4 regions of the Sedimentitalea todarodis genome follow, and region 1 is predicted to be linked to each of the others. Evidence: riboswitches for the same ligand, from Rfam matches in the RefSeq annotation. Region 1 holds a riboswitch; each other region holds the start of a gene.
What was found. A riboswitch is a leader RNA that binds a small molecule or an ion and turns the genes downstream of it on or off. The one in region 1 is predicted to bind cobalamin.

Region 1 (2,198 bases):
GCGTTCGCCCCAGAAACCTGACGATCAAAACGGCAAGGTACTCGGCGTGGGCGGTCCACTGGAGACGCACCGCCGGGACAAGCGCATGACCCCTGTGGGCATTGTTGAGGGGGGTGGCGATACCATCGCCCACGAGATCGGTCATGGCCTGGGACTTCTTCATCCTGACAGAGACATATCGAAAGAGCCGCTGCGGCCCGGAGAACCGCGGCACGATCCCAACAATGCGACGGACCGCAACAACTTGTTGCTGAAGGCACCGACGGGCGAGGACCTCAATAGCTATCAGGCCGAGTTCCTGAAGCTATCCATTTCCGCAAACGGGCTCTCGCTGGGTTGTCCGGGAAGCTGAAGAAATTGCTCAGTTATACTCGGAGTCTTTGACTTGCCGAATTTGGCGACTTGACGTTGAGGCTTGGAACGATTCGGGTAAGCCAATGATCCGGAACAACTTTCTTTCCCCAGCGGAACGCCTCAAACTTGAGTGCTGCGTGCGCATTCAGCGCGAGGACCATGGCGTCGCGCGGAGGGCGAATGCGATCCTGCTGCTCGACGATGGCGAGAATTGCGTGCAGATCGCGAAATTTCTGTACTTGGACGACGACACCATTCGCAGTTGGTACAAGTCTTATCGGGACGGTGGCTGGGAAGCGCTTGCCCTTGATGGCTGGAAGGGCGGCAAGTCTCGCATGACCTCTGATCAGGAAACCGTGCTATGCGACTGGCTGCAGGCTCGCTTCTGCCGATCGACAGCTGAGATCAGGACCTACATCGCTGCAGAGTTTGGTCTGGATTCTTCACATTCCGGCGGGAGTGGGGTTGAGGCACCGTGCCGCGAAATTTGACTGCGCGCCCACTCTACCGAATGCTGCGGAATCTCCGAACGGCAGCTTTGTCGGCAATTTGCGATTGGCGAAGGGCCTGCTCATTCTGTGCTTGCCGCTGGCCGTAGATCCTGCAATTGCTTGTTCCGTCGGTTTCCTCCGGGAATGAAAAGGGAATCCGTTCCGGCCTTGGCCGGGAAACGGAACTGCCCCCGCAACTGTAGGCGGCGAGCGCCTCTCGATATGCCACTGGGTGAGTTCCGGGAAGGCGAGAGGTGTCGCGACCCGCCAGTCAGGAGACCTGCCGACGCGAGTGAAACCACGATCGGACGGGGTGTGCCGGGGCGGGAAACCTGTCGCGTCCCGTATGATCGCACACTGTTTCGCGTTTTGTCCCTGCCGGTCCCATCTGACGGGAAAGAACGGATGAAACAGACACTGATCACGGCCACCCTGCTGGCCAGCGCCGCGCTGCCCCTGCATGCGCAAGAAACAACCTACCCCCTGAACCTGACGAATTGCGGCGTGGAGATGTCCTTCGACACCGCCCCGGGCAGTGCCGTGACCATCGGCCAGTCCGCGACCGAGATCCTCTATTCCCTCGGCCTTGCGCCCAAGGTCTCGGGCACCTCCGTCTGGTTCAATCCGGTCCTGCCGGAGTTCGCGGAGGTGAACGAGGGGATCGAGCGGATGGCCGACAATGATCCCAGCTTCGAAAGCGTGGTCGCGAAGAAGCCGGGGCTGGTCGCCGTGCAATATGAATGGCACGTGGGCGAAAGCGGGATCGTGGGCACCCGCGAGATGTTCCGTGACGTTGGCGTTCCGACATACATCATGCCCGCCGATTGCGACACCAAGGACAATTCCACCGGCGGGGACGGCACGCGCGTGGGCGCCTTCGACACCGCCTCGGTTTACAAGGGCATCCGCGAGCTTGCGGCGATCTTCGACGTGCAGTCGGCCGGCGAGGGTCTGGTCGCGGAACTGGAGGCATCCGAACGCGATGCTATCGCGCGTGCGGAAGGCCTCGATCTGCCGGGCGATCTGACGGCCGTCTTCTGGTTCTCTTCCGCAGATCTGGAGATTGACCCCTATGTGGCCGGGCGGCTCGGCGCGCCGGGGTACATGATGTCGAATCTCGGGATCGAGAACATCATCGAGTCCGACGAGGAATGGCCGACGGTCGGGTGGGAGAGCATCGCCCGCGCGGATCCAGACATCATCGTCATCGCCTACATGGACCGCCGCCGCTTCCCGGCGGACGACGTGGAGAAGAAACTCGCGTTCCTGCGCACCGATCCCGTGACAAGCCAAATGACGGCCGTGCAGGAGCGGCGGATCGTGCAGATGGACGCCCACGCCATGAGCGCGACG
Region 2 (2,198 bases), on a different contig from region 1:
CCGACCGCTCCTGCCATGAGGCGGATTCCATCGCCCGGCGGCAACTCAAGCAGGTAGAATTAAGGATGGATCGGCTGAAAGCGCTGCGCACAGAGCTGAAGCGCATGATTCATGAATGCAGCGGGGGGAATACGGCGGACTGTAAGGTTCTCGAAGTCTTGCGCGATCATTCGGAGTGTCTGACCGACCATGATGCAATCGGCGCGTAGTCGCGCCAATTGCTCGCATTCCAAAACGGTGTGTAAAACGACAATGGTCGGTCGTACTTGGTTACTAATTACCTTAAGCAGGTTGATAGAGCCGGGCGTGCGGAAGGCCTGTGTTCTCGAACCTCCGGAATGTCTTTGCCAAAGCCAGAGCACCAAGGTCAATGATAGGTTCAAGCAATACAACGATGATGTAGACTGAGGCGAATGCACCTGCATTTGCTAAGGTCTCTGCTGTAAATCCTTGCCCGTAGAATACCCAGAATGCCACCCATGCGACAATTCCACCTTGGAACACCGCAGATAGCTTCGCGGCTTGGCCATAGGTTACTTCAGTGTAAGGGGTGTCGGCCGGTATAATTCGTTGAGCCAATGCCGCCATCGCCAAAACTGGCAGAATGAGCGTGGTCAGGTTCATTCCCAACTGCGGAATGTCTGTGGGTGAAAACAGGAAGCTTTGCGCGACAAGACCAAAGATCAGACCAATAGCTGTTGGAACTGTGCCGAGGATCAGGAAAAGTGTGGTCCCAAGTATCAGATGTACTTCTGACACTCCAACAGGTGGATGCGGCAGAAATTCAAAGAATCCGAGCACCATCGCGCTTGCCGCAGCGGAGCGTCCGACCAAAGCTAAGATGTTACCGTTCTGCTTCACGTGATCAACAGCGAGCTTGGCGACAATTCCAACTGAGGCAACGCCAGTCGCGGTTCCCAGTACGAGTTTTGCGCCGTCCACGACGCCAGGTTCAATATGCATTAGTTCGTCCTTTCTGCACCCATCGTGCAAGATGCCTCCCTAGAGGCGTCACAGTGTACCTGGCAGGTTTCCTGACTCGCGCTTCATCGCGGCAATTCCACCTTCCCGGATCTCTCCAGTGGTATTCGGAATGCAGCTAACGCTCACAGTTGCGTGGGCAGTCTCGGATCAGGACAGGACTTGATGTCCCTACCGCGTTCCCATTTACCCCGCCGCCGCAAATCGGCTTTGGGACCAAGTCCGAGCACCTGATATCCTCGGCCTGCCCGAGTCAAGATGGTTTGTAGAATGCAGTTGGTGTGTAGTCGCTGTGGCAACCAAATTTAGCCCAAGTATGATGCGAAATAACACAAAACTACTCCATCAAACAGCTAGTTACATCAACTCATCTCTTCAACTTTCCGAGAAAAACTAAGCCCAGGACGGATCTCCCTGGTCTCCATCCGAAAAAGCAAAACATCCCCAAGAGCGGAACTCTTGGGGATGTCGTGATCAGACCAAATCAGATTATTCGGCCGTCGCGGCATAGTTCATGATGTGAAAAATCATGTTCTGTTCAATTGTGCCATCGACAAGGTGTGCCCACGGGCCTTTGGCATAGGCGGCGACATCCTCACCCGAATGGGTTTCGGAGGACTTGGGAACCACCGCCTGCTGCAAATAGTCCAGGTCTGTCGCGGCCTCTTCGGTGAGCACCGGTCGCGTACCAAAGAAAGAACCATCCGCTTGTTCGGTCAGAACCGATCCCGCACCGTTCAGGTAGCCTGCGACGGTGAACGGCTTATTGTCGGCTCCCAATTCGGGCTCTCCGGTATGCGCCACGCCTTCGCCGTCGATGCCCATGCACAGGCCAAGGATGTCCGACCCACGCCCGCAATAACCATTGAAGGCAAGTGCATGTTCATGATCAGCCGTCACGATGATCAGGGTGTCGGCATCGTCCGTCAGTTCATCAGCGATCGCGACGGCGTCGGAGAACGCCTTTTGGTCACGTACCGCGCGTGCAAGGTTGCCGCCGTGGTTGGCATGGTCCACGCGACCCGCTTCGACCTGAAGAAAGAAGCCATTGTCCCCCGATTTTGCCTGAAGCGCCTGGATGGCCGCACCGGTCATGTCGGCCAGGCTGGGTTCGTCTTCGCGGTCAGCTTCGTACATCATGTGGCTGCTTTCAAACAACCCGAGGATCGGGGTCCCATCCAAAGGGGTGTTTTCGAAAGACGCCTGATCGGTCGCCA
Region 3 (2,198 bases), on a different contig from region 1:
CCAGACCAACAGCGCCACCACCTTGGCTTCCGGACTGGTCCCGATCGCCGCCTGCCACCGGGCCGCGATCGCATCGTGCCAGGCATCGACCCCACGCAAATAGCCATCGTCATCGCGCCGTTGGGGGATGTCGAAATAGGACAGTCGGGGCGGCGTATCAGTAACCGCATTGATGATCGTTTCCCGCAAGCCGGCAAGGTCTGATTTCCCGGCCCCTTTACGTGGGATGAGGATCAGGTCCGCACGGCGGATCGCACCGGCACCCTGCCGGGTGACATGATCCGGGTTTCCGGTCCCGATCCCGATCAGCAACAACTCTTGCATGGCAAACAAAAGGCCCCGTCCCGCAATCGGACGAGGCCTTTCCCCAGATGTCAGTTGATTTATGCGGCGTTATGCAGGCGGTCTGTAACCAGACCGGACCCGCGCAAACCCTTGATGGATTTGGCACCGGCGAGAACCGCGAGATCGACCAGCGGCTCGATCAGCACAACCATCATGTAGGCCATGCCAAAGCTGGTGACTGCGGCAAAGGTTTCGGCACCCACACCCTGACCATAGAACGCCCAGAACGCGACCCAGGCGACAACGCCGCCCTGATAGGCCACCGACAGTTTGAACACGTCCATGTATTTCAGATCAACATAGGCCACGTTCTGCGGCAGTGCCTTGCGCGCGAGGGCACCGATGGCGAACAGGGGCACCAACAGGGTGGTGATGTTGACGAAATACATCGGCATGTCGGTCGGAGCAAAGACCATGCCCTGTATCGCCAGTCCGGCCGCCAATCCGATCGCCGCCGGTGCAATCCCCAGAATCAACAGCAAGGTCGTGCCGAGGATGAAGTGCACTTCGGAAATGCCGACGGGAAAGTGCGGCAACAATTCAAAAAAGATCAATACCGCAGCCGTCGCGATTGCGCTGCGCGCCACAAGTGAGAGGACAGAGCGGCTCTTCAGTTCGCTGGCAATCAGCTTCAGCGAATAGCCAGCGGCCGCTGCCGCCGTTCCTACGGCCAGAATCATCTTGGCGCCGTGGACTACTCCGGGTTCGATATGCATGTTTCAATCTCCTTTTCCGCCAACCCCGGCGGGTGTGTTTGGTCATCGCTCGATCGGTTCCATCACGGCAGGTTTCCTGACTTTCGGATCGTCGCATGCGTTGTTCCTTCCCGGCATCAAGCCAGTGGTTACGTGAACGCATACTCCCCTGTTACAGTTGCGGGGGCAGTCCGGGAATTTCACCCTGTTCCCTATTATCCCAAGCCTTGCGAGCATGGGCACCGTACATTCCTTCATGGGTGACGGAGGCGTCTTGCGTCAAGTCCAAATCCGGCATTCAGATCTCTGACAGCGGCCCGTACAGGATCAGCGCAGGTGCCGTGCCGCTTTCCTTCGCTAGCCGGTCCGCCAATGTGGCTATGGTGCCGCGATGCAGGGCCTGTTCCGGCGTTCCGACCGCCTCGGCCAGCAGGGCAGGGGTATCGGCGGGCAGACCATGTTCCATCAACATACCCGCCAGCTTGGGAAAGGTCCGTTTGCCCATGAACACAACGGTGGTGGCCTGATCATCCGCCAGTGCCGCCATGTTGAGGTCTTCTGGTAACTGTCCCGCGACATCATGGCCGGTGACGAATTGCACCCGCCGCGCAGTCAGCCGCCGGGTGAGCGGAATGCCAGCCGCCGCCGCCGCCGCGCAGGCGGAGGGAACGCCGGGAATGATTTCAAAGGGGATGCCTGCCGCGCGCAGCGCGACCAGTTCTTCTTCGAGGCGTCCGAACATGCCGCCATCGCCGGATTTCAGGCGCACCACCCGCGCACCGTCCGAGGCATAGTCCACCAGCAGGCGACTCACGTGATCCTGCTTTGGCGAAGGTCGGCCCGCGCGCTTGCCGACGCCGACCAGATCGGCCCCCGGACGGGCATGGGACAGGATCGGACCAGAGGACAGGTCGTCGAACAGGATCGCATCAGCCTGCTTCATCCGATCCACGGCCTTCAGGGTCATCAATTCCGGATCTCCCGGACCCGATCCGACAAACGAGACAAACCCACTCACACCGTGGCCTCGGCGATCAGGTGAAAGAACGTTCCGGTGACGTTGCCAAGTGTCGAACCGGTCTCGGCGACTGTTGCGCCTTCGGCATCCCGCACATCGGCGAGCGGTGTATCGGGTTGGTCGAGGATGGTGGAGTAGTG
Region 4 (2,198 bases), on a different contig from region 1:
AATGGGTTGACCCCACATCTCCGCCCGAACCGCTCGTCATTCCAGCAAGCATGGCGCCGAGGGCAACGAGGTGAACCAACATCAAGGCTTTGTCTTTCCACATTGCCCCAACGGCAAACCAGCCCAGGACACCGATCAGAAAGAAGTAGAGATTCCACGGCGTCCAGCCAAAGCCAGTCGCTGAATACCCCATGATCTGAACGATCGACGCACCCCATTTGACAGCAAATATGACGCGGTCCTTCGAAGGGCTCGCGAACGCGACATTAGCCAGCATGGCCCAACCCTCCTTCAACGCGCCCAGTTGCTTCAGCGTCGTAAAAACGCGAAAGAAGATCGCCTCCCCCGAAACAGCAACCATACGCGGGATCAACCAATATAAATTCAACAGGCATTTACTTCACCATACTCTGTTTGATCCTCATATACTCCTCATGATGCAGCTGAACACGCCAGAACCGATCCTTCATGACGATAGAAATACTACTTCCTATGAACGACTTTCCATCAATTTGGGCGGCCGCAACCTATCGAGCGTGTCGTCTCGCAACTGAACAGAGACGCAGAATCTGAGCACAGCCTGCACCGACAGCATTTGGTGATGCGCAAGTGACCCGGTTCGCTCCAAACGCTTGACAACGCCGCGCCCCTTGGTCATTCCGCAACATGTTGGTTTCTGCGAAAGCAGATGAAAAGGGAATGCTTGACGCAGCCGTCCCCGCGACCGTGACCGGAGAGGTCGCCCAAGCCACTGGCCGATATCGGTCGGGAAGGCGGGCAGACCGCCAGAAAGCCGCCGCTTTCTGACATCCGCAAGCCGGGAGACCTGCCAGCACGAAATGACGTTGGCCGGGCGGGGTGTCTTGGTCACGGGCCCGGCACCCGCTTTGCCCGCGATCTCCCCGCCTCCCGGCTGCCCGAAAGAGGTGAACACGGATGACAGAGCCGATGCCCGATGTCGCGCCCGTAGAGTTGCTGGTCTGCCTGACCTGCCGGCGTGGCCAGCCGACCGACACCGAAGGCACGCGCCCCGGCGCGATGCTGCATGAGGCACTGGCGGGCCAAGACCTGCCGGCGGGTGTCACCCTGCGAGGGGTCGAATGCCTGTCCAACTGCGATCATGGCTGCTCTATCGTGTTTCGTGGCGGCGGAAGTCGCTGGACCTATGTCTATGGCAATTTTGACGAGACCACCGACGCGCCGATGATCCTTGATGTCGCTGCCCGCTATCACGCCGCGCCCGACGGGCTGGTCCCGTGGCGCGAGCGCCCTGTCCATTTCCGCAAGAACTGTATCGCCCGTATCCCCCCGATTGGAGAGACCTGATGTCCAACCTGTCCAAGCTGCCCGTCACCGTGATCACCGGATTTCTCGGTTCTGGCAAAACCACCCTCATCCGCCACCTCATGCAGAACCCGCAAGGCAAGCGTCTGGCCGTGGTAGTCAATGAATTCGGTGATGTCGGCGTCGATGGCGACATCCTGAAATCCTGCGCCATCCCGGATTGCCCGGCCGAAAACATCATGGAACTGTCCAACGGTTGCATCTGCTGCACCGTGGCCGACGACTTCATCCCGACCATCGAAGCCCTGATGGCGCTGGACCCGCGCCCGGATCATATCCTGATCGAGACCTCGGGTCTCGCACTTCCCAAGCCGCTGCTCAAGGCGTTTGACTGGCCCGATATCCGCAGCCGCATCACCGTTGACGGTGTCATCGCGCTCGCCGATGCCGAGGCCGTCGCCGCAGGTCGTTTCGCCCCCGACGTCGCCCGCGTCGACGCCCAGCGCGCAGCTGACGACTCGCTCGATCACGAAACGCCGCTGTCCGAGGTGTTCGAGGATCAGATCAGCTGTGCCGACATCATCCTGCTGACCAAACCCGACCTTGCCGGGCCAGACGGCGTTGCAAAGGCACGCGCCGTCATCGCCGCCCAAGCGCCCCGCCCGCTGCCCGTGATCGAGGTTGCCGAAGGGGCCGTCGACGTGCGCGTGATCCTAGGGCTCGAGGCCGCCGCCGAGGACGACATGGATGCCCGTCCCAGCCACCACGACAGCGCGGATGACCACGAACACGACGATTTTGAGAGCATTGTCGTGGATTTGCCCGAACAATCCGATCCTGCCGATCTGGTTTTCCGGATCGAACAGCTGGCGAACGAGCGCAACATCCTGCGCGTCAAAGGCTATGTTGCGGTC

Region 2: another riboswitch for cobalamin. It lies ahead of QO231_RS21780 (energy-coupling factor ABC transporter permease); the one in region 1 lies ahead of QO231_RS16625 (ABC transporter substrate-binding protein).
Region 3: another riboswitch for cobalamin. It lies ahead of QO231_RS17880 (energy-coupling factor ABC transporter permease); the one in region 1 lies ahead of QO231_RS16625 (ABC transporter substrate-binding protein).
Region 4: another riboswitch for cobalamin. It lies ahead of QO231_RS17815 (DUF1636 domain-containing protein); the one in region 1 lies ahead of QO231_RS16625 (ABC transporter substrate-binding protein).

What each region holds. Positions count from the first base shown of each region.
Region 1 covers NZ_JASMWN010000014.1:89,111-91,308, forward strand. The annotation lists gene QO231_RS16615 (hypothetical protein) at 1-352, shown strand, start outside; gene QO231_RS16620 (helix-turn-helix domain-containing protein) at 438-845, shown strand; cobalamin riboswitch at 958-1,147, shown strand; gene QO231_RS16625 (ABC transporter substrate-binding protein) at 1,251-2,198, shown strand, end outside.
Region 2 covers NZ_JASMWN010000024.1:31,158-33,355, reverse strand. The annotation lists gene QO231_RS21785 (MerR family transcriptional regulator) at 1-209, shown strand, start outside; gene QO231_RS21780 (energy-coupling factor ABC transporter permease) at 283-963, opposite strand; cobalamin riboswitch at 1,008-1,217, opposite strand; gene QO231_RS21775 (alkaline phosphatase) at 1,471-2,198, opposite strand, start outside.
Region 3 covers NZ_JASMWN010000016.1:67,190-69,387, reverse strand. The annotation lists gene cobF (precorrin-6A synthase (deacetylating)) at 1-324, opposite strand, end outside; gene QO231_RS17880 (energy-coupling factor ABC transporter permease) at 384-1,061, opposite strand; cobalamin riboswitch at 1,111-1,300, opposite strand; gene cobA (uroporphyrinogen-III C-methyltransferase) at 1,339-2,058, opposite strand; gene QO231_RS17870 (cobyrinate a,c-diamide synthase) at 2,055-2,198, opposite strand, start outside.
Region 4 covers NZ_JASMWN010000016.1:54,027-56,224, forward strand. The annotation lists partial or broken gene QO231_RS17810 (DUF6552 family protein) at 32-277, opposite strand; cobalamin riboswitch at 654-848, shown strand; gene QO231_RS17815 (DUF1636 domain-containing protein) at 937-1,326, shown strand; gene cobW (cobalamin biosynthesis protein CobW) at 1,326-2,198, shown strand, end outside.